DNA from 3 places in the Peribacillus frigoritolerans genome. Region 2 is predicted to be linked to each of the others. Evidence: riboswitches for the same ligand, from Rfam matches in the RefSeq annotation. Region 2 holds a riboswitch; each other region holds the start of a gene.
What was found. A riboswitch is a leader RNA that binds a small molecule or an ion and turns the genes downstream of it on or off. The one in region 2 is predicted to bind S-adenosylmethionine.
Positions count from the first base shown of each region.

Region 1: linked by a shared signal. The riboswitch ahead of ABOA58_RS22750 (methionine ABC transporter ATP-binding protein) and the one ahead of ABOA58_RS14300 (YezD family protein) in region 2 are both predicted to bind S-adenosylmethionine.
Region 3: linked by a shared signal. The riboswitch ahead of ABOA58_RS15625 (bifunctional homocysteine S-methyltransferase/methylenetetrahydrofolate reductase) and the one ahead of ABOA58_RS14300 (YezD family protein) in region 2 are both predicted to bind S-adenosylmethionine.

Region 1 is NZ_CP158190.1:4,609,734-4,614,812, reverse strand. It holds gene ABOA58_RS22760 (NADPH-dependent FMN reductase) at 1-480, opposite strand, end outside; gene ABOA58_RS22755 (GNAT family N-acetyltransferase) at 882-1,235, shown strand; SAM riboswitch class I at 1,510-1,621, shown strand; gene ABOA58_RS22750 (methionine ABC transporter ATP-binding protein) at 1,857-2,879, shown strand; gene ABOA58_RS22745 (methionine ABC transporter permease) at 2,893-3,543, shown strand; gene ABOA58_RS22740 (MetQ/NlpA family ABC transporter substrate-binding protein) at 3,565-4,437, shown strand; gene ABOA58_RS22735 (M20 family metallopeptidase) at 4,472-5,079, shown strand, end outside.
Region 2 is NZ_CP158190.1:2,906,322-2,911,400, forward strand. It holds gene ABOA58_RS14280 (nitrite/sulfite reductase) at 1-168, opposite strand, end outside; gene cysC (adenylyl-sulfate kinase) at 186-785, opposite strand; gene sat (sulfate adenylyltransferase) at 828-1,976, opposite strand; gene ABOA58_RS14295 (phosphoadenylyl-sulfate reductase) at 2,052-2,756, opposite strand; gene ABOA58_RS14300 (YezD family protein) at 2,928-3,071, opposite strand; SAM riboswitch class I at 3,243-3,351, opposite strand; gene ssuE (NADPH-dependent FMN reductase) at 3,633-4,166, opposite strand; gene ABOA58_RS14310 (TetR/AcrR family transcriptional regulator) at 4,378-4,965, opposite strand.
Region 3 is NZ_CP158190.1:3,193,931-3,199,009, forward strand. It holds gene metH (methionine synthase) at 1-701, opposite strand, end outside; gene ABOA58_RS15625 (bifunctional homocysteine S-methyltransferase/methylenetetrahydrofolate reductase) at 694-2,541, opposite strand; SAM riboswitch class I at 2,645-2,743, opposite strand; gene ABOA58_RS15630 (MOSC domain-containing protein) at 2,855-3,505, opposite strand; gene ABOA58_RS15635 (Ku protein) at 3,998-4,840, opposite strand; gene ligD (DNA ligase D) at 4,991-5,079, shown strand, end outside.

The DNA of each region.
Region 1 (5,079 bases), 1.7 Mb from region 2:
CGACTCATGTGTAAGTTTGCCTTCGTTATCGATTTTGTCATGCACTGCACCAACATATACTTCATTCCCGGGAAGGAGTGGGGAGGAGATGCCTATTGCGAATAAGATTTCACGCAAATGCAATTGAGCTTTAACCGTTCCTAATTGCCCCATTGACGCACCCATGATCCATGATGGTTTTCCAATCAAGACTTTATCGACACGTGATAACCAATCGATTGCATTGCCCAATACTCCTGGAATCGTACCGTTGTATTCAGGTGTTACCCACAAGACTGCATCTGCTTCGGCCACTTTACATTTAAATTCTTTTACAACTAATGGAGGGTCATTTTCAATATCTTGATCATAAAAAGGTAAATCCCGAATGTTCAAGATTTCGAGATCGAACCGATCTTGATATCTAGATTGAATATATTTGGCAAGCTTAAGGTTGTAAGACTCTTTACGGATACTTCCCACTATTGCAACAACTTTCATCTTCAATACCTCCAATGATTTTTATAATGGATAATCATGTAAATATGTTCCACTTACCTATTATAATTGGAATATAAATGAAAGGGAAAAAGGATGCTTGGGAAAAAGTTGAGTTGGAGCTGAATAAACAAAATTCCTCTCGAACATTCATACCCTGCAAAGTTAGACTCAAAAATTATATGTGCCTACCCAATCCCCATTACTAGACCTCTCCCAACAATATTGCATTTGTTTTTAATTTAATATTATGGCCATTCCTATAGGGATTAAGGCAAAATCCTTTCAGAAAAAATGAAATAAGACGCTTGTAAAAGTAAATAATGAAATATCATAAAAAGTGTAAGTAAAATGAGTTTATTTGCTTGATAACTATTTCACTAAAATAATAGGGGTGGGTAAAGTTGATCTTTCGGACCATTGATACGGACAAAGACAAAGATATTATCGTTAAATTCAGGAAAGATTCCTTTGTTGTAAGTTTTGGAACTGAAGCTGGTTTTGGAGATGAAAATACATATCTGCAACGAATGGAAGAAAGGGTCCGCAAATTTCCTGGGGGACAGGTGATCCTTGAAAATGACCAAGTACCGATTGGACAAATGGAACTTCGAATTCGGGGGTATGAAGGAACTGAGATCGGCTATGTAGATCTATTTTATCTTATTCCCGAATATCGCAGTAAAGGCCTTGGCAAGGAATTGGTTCGCTACGCAGAAAACTTTTCAGGCAATTTAATGTATCCGAATACCATTTAAGGGTTTCTCCGGATAATCAAAGGGCGATTCGTTTATATACGAATTCAGGCATGATGAAGATAAGGGAGGAAAGTCAAAAACACCTTGTATGGAGAATGAGCAAATCAATATAAAATATAATTTTTAATTATATTAATATAATTTTTAATTATATTAATATAATTAAAAATTATCAATTCACTATACTGTGAAAATATTTTAAACGGTGAAAAATATGGTTGACTTTAGAGAAATTAGAATATATAGTGAAGGACATAATTAAATATAACGTTAATTCTTATCAAGAGATGTGGAGGGACTTGGCCCTATGATACCTCGGCAGCGGGTTTTTACTTTTGTAAAAATACTGTGCTAATTCCAACGGACGAAAGTTTGAAAGATAAGAAGGAGCTTTTCTTAGATAATTAAATTAAGAGTTTACTCTTTTTTATGTCTAAAAGAGGCCTCTTCTGTCTGACGACGGAAGAGGCCTCTTTTGTTTATTCAAAATGTATATGGTTATTTGGAGAATTGGTGCAATTACTCGTGAGTTTCGAATTTAACCCTATCATTATGAAACTTTGCAAAGCTCTTCTCACTGGATAATGAATTCGTACAAATAAACAACATGGGGGAGATTGGATGATTGAGTTTCAAAATGTTAAAAAGGTTTATCAAACAAAGAAACAGACTGTCGAGGCTTTGAAGGGCATTAATTTGACAGTGGAAAAGGGGGATATATTCGGTGTAGTCGGTTATAGCGGGGCCGGAAAGAGTACGTTGATCAGGCTGGTCAACTTGCTTGAAGATCCTTCAGATGGTTCGGTGATTGTTGGGGGCAAGGATTTAATCAAATTAAGCCAGAAGGAATTACGGGTAGAAAAGAAAAAAATCGGGATGATTTTTCAGCATTTCAACTTGCTAAACTCCAAGACTGTTTTTGATAACATTGCTATGCCGCTGGTTTTATCGGGAACTCCGGCTAAGGAAATCAAAAACCGTGTAGGCGAGCTGTTGGAGTTCGTTGGCTTATCGAGCAAGGCGAAGAGTTATCCGGATCAATTATCGGGAGGTCAAAAGCAGCGGATCGGCATTGCGAGAGCTTTGGCTACGAATCCATCGATCTTATTGTGTGATGAAGCTACGTCGGCATTGGATCCACAAACAACGAGTGCCGTTCTGCAGCTCTTAAAGAAAATTAATAAAGAATACAATATTACCATTCTGCTAATCACTCATGAGATGTCTGTCATCAGGGAAATTTGCAATAAGGTAGCGGTCATGGAGGGCGGATGCGTCGTTGAACAAGGTTCGGTTTTCGAAGTGTTTGCGAAGCCGCAAACGGATATTGCAAAAAACTTCGTGAGAACGGTCATACATGACGAAATTCCACAAAGTTTCCTAAAAAGCATAGGATCCCATATCCCGATTATTTGGAAAATTAATTTTATTGGGACTACTTCGGGTACTCCTTTACTTTCAACGATCTCGAAGAAATATGACGTTCATTTAAGTGTTTTATCAGCCAATATTTCTGAAATTCAGGAAACGCCTTTCGGGAATTTGATCATCGAAGTGACAGGGAACAAAAATGAGGTGGATAAGGCTTATCAATATATTAAAGATGAGGGGATTCTCGTCCAGGAGGTGCAGATAAATGGGTAATACGCTTTGGGGAATGGAAATTACAGCAGAGCAGTTGTTGACAGCTTTCGGTGACACACTTTATATGGTAGCCATTTCATTGGTGTTTTCCGGATTGATCGGGCTTCCGCTCGGTATCCTGCTTGTCATTACAAGAAAGGGTCACATCCTGGAGAATAAATGGATTTTTAATGTATTGAACCCGATCATCAATATATTGCGGTCGGTTCCTTTCATCATCTTGCTTGTAGCAGTTATTCCGCTTACCAGAATGATTGTAGGCAGTGCGATCGGAATGAATGCGGCCATTGTTCCGCTAATCTTTTACGCGGCTCCTTATATTGCCCGGCTTGTTGAGAACTCCCTGTTGGAAGTGGACAAAGGGATCATCGAGGCCGCTCAGGCGATGGGTGCGACGACATGGCAAATCATTTATCGCTTTTTGATTCCCGAGGGACTTAGTTCGTTGATCCTAACATTTACAACAGCGACTATCGGGCTTGTTGGAGCTACGGCCATGGCAGGTGCCGTCGGGGCAGGCGGGGTCGGGGATCTAGCTTTGGCTTACGGTTATCAAAGGTTCGATACGATGACGATGGTCGTCACAGTAGCGGCGCTCGTGATCATCGTTCAATTATTGCAATCCACCGGGAATTTTATTTCAAGAAAAATCAGAAGAAGATAAAAATAACAGGAGGTAGGAGAAATGAAGAAAATCTTATTAACGATCATAGTATTGGCATTGGCCATAGTGTCTGCAGCATGCGGGAAAGAAGAAGGTGCATCAGGCGTTTCGGATGATGTGAAAACAGTGAAAGTCGGTGTCAGCAGCGGGGATACGAGAACATGGGAATACATTGTCGACATAGCGAAAGAGGAAGGGCTTAATATCGAACTGGTCACTTTCAATGATTATATCCAACCGAACCTTGCGTTAAGTGAAGGTGAAATTGATGCCAATTCATTCCAAACGGTCGCTTACTTCGATGAATTCGTTCAAGACCAAAATCTGAAATTAGAGGCCATCGGGTCGACTGTCATTGCACCTATGGGCCTTTATTCTAAAAAACATAAAGATCTTAAAAGTCTTCCGGATGGCGCTACGATTGCCGTTCCGAATGAAGCAACAAACTTTGGCCGTGCACTACTCCTTCTTCAGGAAGCTGGATTGATTACATTGAAAGAGGAATTCAATGGATCGGGTTCATTGGAAATCATTAGGGAAAATCCGAAAAACTTGAAAATCCAACCTGTTGCTGCAGGCAATACACCTCGTCTATTGGATGATGCCGATGCTTCAGCCATCAATAATAACTTTGCCGTCGAAGCAGGCCTTACTTTAAAAGATTCTTTATTCCATGAAAGTAAAACGGCGAAACCGTATATTAATATCATTGCAGTTAAAAAGGGTAATTCCGATCGTCCTGAGTTGCAGAAATTAGTGGAGCTTTATCAATCGAAAGAAGTGGAAGCGTTCATCAAAAAAACGTTTAAAGGAAACACCATTCCTGCATATGTTTCTGTAGATGAATTAGTGAATTACCAGGATGCTTGGACAAAACCAGCTAATGAAAAGTAATGGATCGATTCAAGAAAAAGGGGAGATTAAGAGTATGGCGAGAGAATTAGTGCAAAAGCAGCATCGGCAGATTATTGAAGATCACATCGACCTTCATTCCAAATTATATATCGAAACGAGTCAAGCCATTCATGCTAAACCCGAAATTGGGAATCAAGAATTCTTCGCTTCGGATACATTAACAGGAATACTTCGAAATGAAGGATTTGAAGTGACCCGCAATATAGCCGGACATGAAACAGGATTCATCGCCAAAAAAACCTCTTCAAAGAAAGGTCCCACAATTGCCTTTTTAGCCGAGTATGATGCATTGCCGGGTTTGGGTCATGCTTGCGGCCATAATATCATCGGCACAACGAGTGTTGCAGCAGGCATTTCTTTGGCACAAGTACTGGAGGAAACGGGCGGAGAGGTGATTGTTTTCGGAACACCGGCTGAAGAGGGCGGGCCGAATGGAAGTGCAAAAGGCAGCTTTGTGAAGCACGGTCTATTTGATGGGGTGGATGCGGCCATCCTTATCCATCCAGGCGGGCAAACGCGTGTCACAAGTCCATTTTTGGCAGTCGATCCCCTTGATTTTCATTTTTACGGAAAGTCAGCACATGCAGCAGCTGCACCTGAAGAAGGCGTGAATGCACTTGA
Region 2 (5,079 bases):
TGCCCACTTGAACATATCCCAATTTTCCTTAGGGATGGAATCAAAACCATTTGCTGCGTAATGTGGAATATCATCAAATATCTTCAAGCCGTCTTTTTCCAATTTCCAGACTTCCGTTTTATTTTTAGCGATTAGTGGATTTTCCGACCAAAATTTCTCGTAAACCATTATATTATCCTCCTTGATTAAATCGCTTTCTTTGCTGACAAATAACCGATTACCTGTTCAACGCACTCTTCAATGCTGTATTGGTCGGATTCTAAAATGATTTCCGGTTGTTCAGGTTCTTCGTAAGGAGAGTCGATTCCGGTAAAATCTTTAATGATTCCCTTACGCGCCTTGTCATAAAGACCTTTAGGATCACGCACTTCGCACTCTTCGATTGGACACTTTATGTATACTTCAATAAACTCCCCTTCTTCAAGTAAATCACGTACAATCTGCCGATCTGCCCTGAAAGGTGATATGAAGGCGGTCAATACGAACTGCCCACTATCCACGAATAACTTGGAAACCTCACCGATTCGCCTAATATTCTCGGTTCTGTCCTCTTCAGAAAAACCTAAATCTTTATTCAAACCATGACGGATATTATCACCATCCAAAACATAACTTCGAATATTCCGATTATATAACTCTTTAGCGACTGCATTCGCAATCGTCGATTTTCCGGAGCCCGAGAGACCAGTGAACCATAGAACTGTGCTTTCATGGCCGTTCTGCTTCCGGCGGAGCTCCTTGGTCAATGACGTTTCATGCCAAGTGACATTCGTACTTTTACTCATTAAAAATCCCCCTCTTCATGTGATCCTTCAATTTATGTCCGATCAGTTATAAACTTCATTCTTTTTTAGACCTTCAATCAACACCTCGATGACTTCTTTACGGCTAAAGGTAGCTGGAGGAATTTCTCCGTTACGCAGCATTTCCCTTACCTTCGTTCCAGACAGGATGACATGGTCTTCCTTGCCATGCGGACAAGTTTTAGCGGAAGCCATATTGCCACATGCTTTACAGTAAAAGCTATGTTCAAAGAATAATAGCGTGATCCCTAACTCATCTGCGTTGAAATTCCCAAAGATTTTTTGAGCATCATATGTTCCATAATAATCGCCCACACCCGCATGATCACGTCCGACGATAAAATGTGTGCAACCATAATTTTTACGGACCATCGCATGGAAAATGGCTTCCCTAGGTCCTGCATAACGCATGGCAGCAGGGAAAACTGCAAGGGAGACGCGATCCTTAGGATAATATTTTTCAAGCAGCACTTTATAGCTTTCCATTCTTACATCTGCCGGAATGTCATCTGATTTGGTGGCACCTACAAGAGGGTTTAAGAATAAGCCGTCGACTATCTCCAATGCTGTCTTTTGAATGTATTCATGTGCACGGTGAACAGGGTTCCTCGTTTGGAAGCCGACAACCGTTTCCCAGCCTTTTTCAGCAAAAGCTTTCCTTGTCTCGACTGGGTCCAAATAGTGAGCTTGAAACTGCGGACGCTCTATTCTCTTGATCAACTTTATTTCCCCACCGACATATACATCACCGCGGTTATATAAATTTTTCACTCCAGGATGCTTCTCATCATCCGTTTGATATACTAATGTCGCTTCCAATTGCTTATCTGGCGTGTAAATATCGGAAACGGAGAGAACCCCGTATGTTTCACCTTCATGAGTCAACGTTACTTCTTCACCTATAGTAAGGGTTTCTGCAGTTTCTTCGGTCAAAGGAAGCGTAATTGGGATGCTCCATACATGACCGCTGCTAAGCCTCAAATCCTTGACCACTGTCTCGTAGTCACTTTTTGTAAAGAATCCTTTAATTGGACTGTAGGCACCAGTGCCTATCAATTCAAGATCACTTAAAGCAATTTGATCGATTTCGATTGACTTTGTTATTTTACTAATATCATAATTTGGTTCCCAAAGATCGATTAATGTTCCTCCGTGCGGTAAACTGATTGTCATGCTAATTTCCCCCTATGGTTTCTATTTATTTAAGCCTATGGTTTTTATTTATTTAAGCCTATGGTTTTTATTTATTTAAGATAAATGCAATCCGCATTCCGTTTTTTGAGCTCCTTGCCAACGGCCAGAGCGTAAATCATCTGCATTGAAGGCTGGTGCTGTACATGTTTTACATCCAATGCTCGGATATCCATTATCATGCAGGATATTATATGGAAGTCCGTTTTTGTGGGCGTAGCGCCAAACATCTTTCCATGTCCAATGTATGAGTGGACATATTTTAACTGACTTGAACTTATTATCCTTATTGATATACTCGGTTAAAGCCCTTGTTTCGGATTGCTCCCTCCGCAGTCCCGAAAGCCATGCTGTTGCCGTTGAAAGCACATCGGTAAGCGGAATGATTTTACGGATATTACAGCACTTATTTGAATCTCTAACCCATAATTCATCCCCATATTCCGCTGCTTGTTCCTCTAGCGTCAAGGCAGGTTTCTTCATTTCGATCGAAAGCTTTGGATATCGCTTTTTCACTTGCTCGATCAATTGATAAGTTTCCTCAAAATGAACATCTGTATCAAGGAAAACTATTTTGGCAGAAGGATTGACCTTCGCCAATAAATCCGTAAGCACGATGCCTTCTATGCCAAAACTGCAAGCATAAATCAGTTCGTTTCCATAATGGTCATTCGCCCATTGCAGAACTTCCAAAGCACCTTTTGTCTCACTGTCTTCGGGAAATACAGGGAAATCCCCAGTGTTGAAATTTTCATAGTTTATTAATGCAGCCAACTTTGTAGCCCCCTCTAAAAACTTGCTGTATCAGGTTAGAGTAACTGTTGATCAATGCCCGTTGTAATTGTTTGACTCTAGGAAAAAAGAGACGAATCTAACCAATACTCTCTTTATATCAGTTAAACCCGCCTCTAGTTTTTCTAGTCAGCAGATACCTTATTTAATTCTTAATTTTTCATTTCTTTCCATTTGAATGATTTTACCATCCTGGACAATAAGTGTAATGGATCCATATTTCATAGAATTAAGCATTTCTTGAAGTCGTTCAAATATTTCTTCAAGCTGATTCTCTTTATCCAAGCCTGTTCCTCCTTTAAGAAAATCCGCGAATTTCTTATTTTCACCGCTGATTCAATGAATTTCTTAGATTTATATAATTCCAAACAACCTTACATTGTTATGGTTTGCCTACAACTTTCCCAAAAAACAAAAATCTTTCCATGATGGAAAGATCCCAAGGTAAATATCTTTACCTTATCTTCCAAAATGATCAACATTTTGTTGGAGGTAGCACCTTGCATCGATCATGCAGGTTGCTGGACTTCAAAGGGCCAATTCCCTCCGTCGCTCTGGATAAGTTTTATTATTTTAAATATTAACATATATTTAATCCTTGTCAATGGAGTTTTCTTATAAAATAACTTGGTTTAATATTATGGATGAACTGTTATTTTTATACACACTATTCCGATTATGATTTTATGTTCATGTAAATACGAAAATAGACTCGTCTTTTTAGATAAAGCATCCAAAAAAATGAGTCTATTTTCATTAACAAACCTATTATTGGCGCCTGTCATTCTTTGAAAAAATAATTTCTCGAATTCCAGTCCTTTTTATAGAAGGAATTACTCGAATTCATTAATTTCTTAACTGTATCGCTTCTACAAATTCTTGAACTTGACTCTGGACGCGATCAATTAAATGCAAATCATTTATCGGGTTTTCTGAATTCTGTTTATCTATTTCTTTATCAACGAAATAAATCCCCTGCAGCGGCTCGCCTTTTAATATTGAAATTAATGGTTTAAGTGCATAGTCAATCGCCAATAGATGCCTGTTACTTCCGCCAATCATGATTGGCAGTACTGGCTTACCCTTAAAAGCACCTTCTGGCAGCAAATCGATCAAGGCCTTCAATACACCTGTATAAGAAGCCTTATAAACCGGTGAACCAATAATGACACCTCTAGCTGCTTGAATTTTCTCTGAAAGCTTTAAGATATCTTCGCTATTATATTTTCCTTGGAATAAATCATCTGCTGAGAAATCCGTAATTGAGAAATAAGCTGTGGTAAAACCTTCGTTTTCGACTAATGATTGAATATGTTTTAGTGAAATGTCCGTTCTGGACGGAATAGCCGGACTTCCTGATAAAATTACGATATCGGTCATTTAATCTCCCCCTCCAATATTACATGATTTCAAGATAAAATCTTCGTAAGCATTTCGTACAGCATGCATTTATCGTAATAGTCTGAAAAATATAAGTCAAATCTTACACTCTGGTTTAAAAAATTTTCAAGTTTACTCCATCGGATCTTAAGGAAAATAAAACGGTCATATTGAAGGGCTTGAGCATCAAGCCGCAAATATGACCGTTTCATTATGTATGTTTTTGTTTGCCATGAATACCATATACCAAAAGTTGAGCAATGCTCTTAATTCGTTCAGAAGTAAAATATGGCTCCTTTTTCTGCTGATGGATCTCATAATGTGTAGATAATGCCAATGTGAAAGAAATGATCCCTACATTAAATAGGATAATATCAGAGATATACTGTATCTCACCACTATCTATTCTCTTCTGTATTTCAATATGCCTGGCATTCGGCTTGAAAATCTGATCTACATATTGCTTAGAAATATCTTGATCAAATTGTGTTTCCCTGAATAGTATCGAAAACTGTTCTTTATTATCAAGAATTTTATTTATCATGGTGCAAACATGATTCTCCACTAGATCATCCGTAGATAGATGGCTAGTCCCATCTTCAGATTCCTCTTTCTCATCAGGGGTAATGGTAGCCAATAGCAAATCTTTTTTGCTGTCAAAGTATTTGTAAATAGTAGCTTCGGAAACATTGCAAGCAGAGGCAATTTCATTCGTTCTTGTCATGTCAAAACCTTTAGTGGCAAAAAGAGTCCGGGCTACATTTATGATTCGTTCTTTCGTTTGCTGCCCTTTTTTCAAAAATATCAACCTTCTTTTATAATGATAAGACCGGTTTCACCAATCTATTTTCCATGATATCCCGATGGTATCAATCGGTCAATATTACCTTTGATTCATTAGAATTCAATATTC
Region 3 (5,079 bases), 290 kb from region 2:
ATGAATTCCGGTCCTGTTGCACAATTAAGGCCGACAGCTACGGGCTTCATATGTTCAACAGATAAATAAAAAGCTTCTATGGACTGGCCGGCAAGTGTCGTGCCCATCGGTTCGATTGTTCCTGATATGATGACAGGCACATCTTTTCCCGTTTTTGCGAATGCTGCTTTGATTCCAGAAAAGGCAGCCTTGACATTAAGCATATCCTGACAGGTTTCCACCAACAGCAAGTCTACACCGCCATCCAAGAGACCCAGTGCCTGTTCTTCATAAGAATCGGTTAAAATGTCAAAAGTCGTTCCGCCCGTTACGGATAGCGTTTTTGTAGTGGGGCCCATCGAGCCAGCTACATACCTTGGCCACTCCTCATTGGAATACTTTTCACAAGCTTTAACGGCAAGCTCAGCTGAAATTTTATTTAGCTTGTAGGCAATCGTGCTTATTTGGTATTCCTCAAGAACGATGCTGGTCGCTCCAAAGGTATTTGTTTCAATGATATCTGCGCCCGCTGCTAAATATTTTTCATGAATGGTTTGGATGATTTCCGGTTGCGTCAGTGATAAATATTCATTGCAGCCCTCGAATTGTTCCCCGCCAAAATCGTCTGCTGTCAAATTCTCCGCTTGAAGCATGGTTCCCATCGCCCCATCAAGTAGGAGAATCTTAGAATTTAACTGATCTTGAATCGCTTTTTTATTCATGTACTGCCACCTCTGATGTCTGTTTACTATCGACTTTTCTAATATATTTCGTAAGTTCCGCCGTCATTTCATAGCGAAGGAACGGAGTGATTAAATATATGCCCTTGAATTTTTCCCTTGCCGCGTCCACCAGTTCCCGCGCGATATTAACCCCTTCCATCCTAGACTTTACAGGGTCATCCCCCGCTAAAGCCATGGCCCTTCTTACGTTATCGGGCAATTTAATGCCTGGGATCTCATTATGGATGAATTCTGCGTTCCGGGTGCTTGTCAAAGGCATGATACCGATGAAAATCGGGGTTTCTAAATGTTTTGTAGCTTCATGTACTTCTTCGATTTGCTCCACCGAATAAATTGGCTGTGTCAAAAAGGATTGAGCACCGCAGGAAATCTTCTTTTCCATTCTCAGTACGGCTTTATCCAGATATTTCACATTGGGATTAAACGCTGCCGCAATTTTAAAATTCGCCCGTTGACCCAAACTTTGACCGGAATAGGAAAGACCTTCATTAAATTGTTTGACCATGCTTATAAGGTCAAAGGAAGATAAATCATAAACCGAAGTGGCACCAGGGAAGTCCCCTATTTTTGAAGGATCTCCGGTGATGATCAATAATTCATTCAGCCCCACCGTCTGCAGACCCATTAAATGTGACTGCAGGCCAATCAAATTTCGATCACGGCATGTTATATGCACCATCGGATTAATATTCAATTGGTTCTTTAGTAAGTTAGCCAGTGCATCATTCGATATCCTTGGTGAGGCAAGTGAATTATCCGCTAATGTAATGGAATCGACCCCTGCTTTTTTCAAAACCTCAGCACCGGTCATGAAGCTCTCTATTCCCAGCTTTTTCGGTGGATCAAGTTCAACTAGGATCGTCCTTTCCGTCTTGGCCTTTTCGTACAGTGGAAGTTCCAATTCTCTTTCGTTCACTTCAATTATTTCTATTTCACGGGGTTTCGTAATTTTCTCTTTTACAGGAGCAAAACTTCCAATTGCATTCTTTACAGCTTGAATATGCAGTGGAGTCGTTCCACAGCACCCACCTATGATAGCGGCACCTTGCTCACGAAGTTCCAGGGCACTTGAACCGAAATATTCCGGCACAGCTTTATAGACGAGCCTTCCATCCACATAATCCGGGAGGCTGGCATTAGGGTATATGGCAATCGATGCATCCTTCGGCAAGCTCACTTCTTCCAAGGCCCGGATCATATGATGTGGACCGAGACGGCAATTCACCCCAACAACATCGGCACCCAATTGCTCGAGTTTTTGAAAGGCTTCATTTAAATGGATTCCATTTTGAAGATTACCCAGTTCATGCATCGAAACATTTGCGATGATCGGCAATCCGGTTTCATTTTTTACGATTTGCAGGACGGTTTCCAGCTCTTCCAGGTCATAAAATGTTTCCAAGAGAATCCCATCAGGGTTTTCCATCAACAGACTGTATAGCTGTTCACGAAACCCCCGTTTAATCTCTTCCATGCTTAAATCCGATTTCCTGATACTCCGCTGTGCCCCTATGGTACCGAAGACATACGCATTTCCTTTTGCCGCTTTTTTAGCAAGAATGACTCCCTGGCGGTTGATTCTGCTAACTTCATCTTCAAGTCCATACCGTTTCAATTTGTTGAAATTGGCTCCGTATGTATTTGATTGAAGGATATCTGCACCAGCTTCGAGATAGGCACGGTGGATGGACTCTATTTGATTTGGATTCGTGCAGTTTAATTCCTCATAACATTGATCGATGCCATTTGAGTACAATAAGGTCCCCATTGCCCCTTCCCCAACCAACATTCTTTCTTTCACTTCTTTACGAAAATTCATCATTACACCCTCTCTCAAAAACAGTCCTGTTTTTGTCGTATTTTATGAGTATGAGAGAAAAGGAAAAAAACCTTCTCAAAGAAGAAGGTTTTTTGAAACATTCTCCTCATCTATCAAGCTCTGCTTGCTGGATTTAGCACCTTTGCCTAAGCTGGTTGCTGAGGTTTCTTCGGGCCAGTCCCTCCACCTCTCTCGATAAGATCCATTTATATAATTTTCACAAGATTTCAAAATTAGATTATATTTAATTTACATTAATAATCTGTCAATTTCAATACCTGATCGACATTTTTTTCACTTTTGCAAAAATGATTCAATCTTTTGCGGCTTTAACCCTCTTCAATATTCTTTGTTTCCAGTCTTCCGCTAACGAGTCTAGAGTAAGTAAAGCCTTAGCGCCTTCCAGGCCATCTCGTTTATGAAGGATTACCTCTGCTGCATAATGAACTGAAATTTTTTCTTGCAAACGATCTATCAGCACGATTTCGTTTTGCTTATTTATCGTTCCTTCTTGAAGTACTCTTGCAAAATATCCAGTGAAACTCGTTTTCAGCACGAGTTCCAAAAACTTAGGTTCTTGATTGAAGTGGGAAATGGTCGAACAAGGTATCCTTCCCTGGTTAATTTGAACAATCACTTCGCCTATTTGATAAATATCGCCGATATACGTGGCTTCTTCCCTCATCCCCGCTACAGTTAAATTTTCACCGAATGCTGGGATATCCATCTTTTTAGAGAATTTTTCATTCCATAATGAATAATGCTCAAAGGGGTAAAAGCACAAAGCCCTATCAGGACCTCCATGGAACTTTACATTACCTACCCCATCACCAATTATGCCTGATTTAGTCACTGTCACATTATCATGTGCTTGTTTATCCATGGCAGAAAAGATATCGACATTCGAAAAAATTTCCTGTTTCGGCTTTCCGGCATGAAGTGATTTGATTTTTCCATTTTTCATTTTGCATCTTCCATTCATATTTAATTTATATCATCCTATATGTATAAATTATACTAAAAATCCATTTATTCTGTAGCTTTTTATAAGTATATGAAGTGAAAAAGCCACATGAGCCGTTAAATGGGCGAAATATCATTGATTTCCAGAAAAATTCATAGGATAGTTTCAGTAATTTTGTTGCTATTTCAGAATTAAATATGGTAGAATATGAACACAATATATAGTCGAAAACTACAACCGTTCGCCTATATGTTGATTTTCACGATTGAATTCCTCATTGTCGCTCTTTAGGGAGCGAATTTTTTTTGCTTTCATTAATATCCACTAATTCCCTGTAATTCCATTCAGTTTCTTGCATCGTGATCGACTTACCTATTTGTACTTTCTTCCCTCCTTATCAAGTCCCTTTCATTTCCTTATTAGAAGCCTGATTCCTTGCAAAAACAAGCAGAAAGCCGAGCGACATCATGCGTCTTCCGCTCAGCTTCCTGTTTACGCTTGTTTCTTTTTTTTCGGTGCCGCTTTCTTTCGGGTCGTCTTTTTCTTTTCCGGTTCATCATGTTTTGTACGGTCTATGGATGCCTGTAATGCCTCCATTAAATCGGTTACATTGTTGGAAACTGGTTCTTTTGTTTTCGCTGTAATCGTCGTCTGTCCCGTTTTCTTTGATTCAATCAATTCTAGTAACGCGGTTCGATAGTCATCGGTGTATTTTGTCGGATCGAAAGTAGTCGTTAATTGATCTATCAATAATACGGCAGTATCGATTTCTTTTTTTACAATGGTATCATTGGCAGGGATATTCGGAACATCCGCTGTGGAGCGGACTTCATCCGGATAATGAATCGTTTCCATCACCAAGGTATTATCAACGACTCGGATAACCGCCATTTGTTCTTTAGAGCGAATGATGATTTTTGCCAACCCCACCTTATTCGATTCCTTGAGGGCCTGCCTCAAAAGGGAATAAGCTTTTATCCCCCCGTCATTAGGGGACATGTAATAACTCCGGTTAAAATAAATGGGATCTATTTCTTCAATTTTAACGAAATCCACGATTTCCACGGCTTTTTCTTCGTTTTGTTTTTTCAGTTGCTCCAGTTCATTGTCTTCCAATACAACAAACTTTCCCTTTGTATACTCAAAAGCGCGGACTATATCATCCTTCCCCACTTCTTTCTCGCATACCGGACAAACCTTTTCGTATTTAATCGGTGAATGACATTCCTTATGCAACGTCCTTAAAGATATATCCTTATCCTCCGTTGCAGCATGAAGTTTAATCGGAATGTTCACCAAACCGAATGATATGCTCCCCTTCCACATCGTATGCATATTCGTCACCTCATAACTTATTTTTAATGAGAAGAACAATTTTATTATTCCCCTTTGTTCAAAAAAAACCGAAAAAACAATTGCCAACTCTAACACTTCGTTTTTTTGGCAAAATAATGTTATCAATTATTTGCGGAGGTAAATACAAAAATGAAACCGATGCTGCCTACCTATTACCCTGAAGCCCCCAACTCCAAGGATTGGCGTTATGAAGTCAAATATGACGGCTTTAGGGCTAT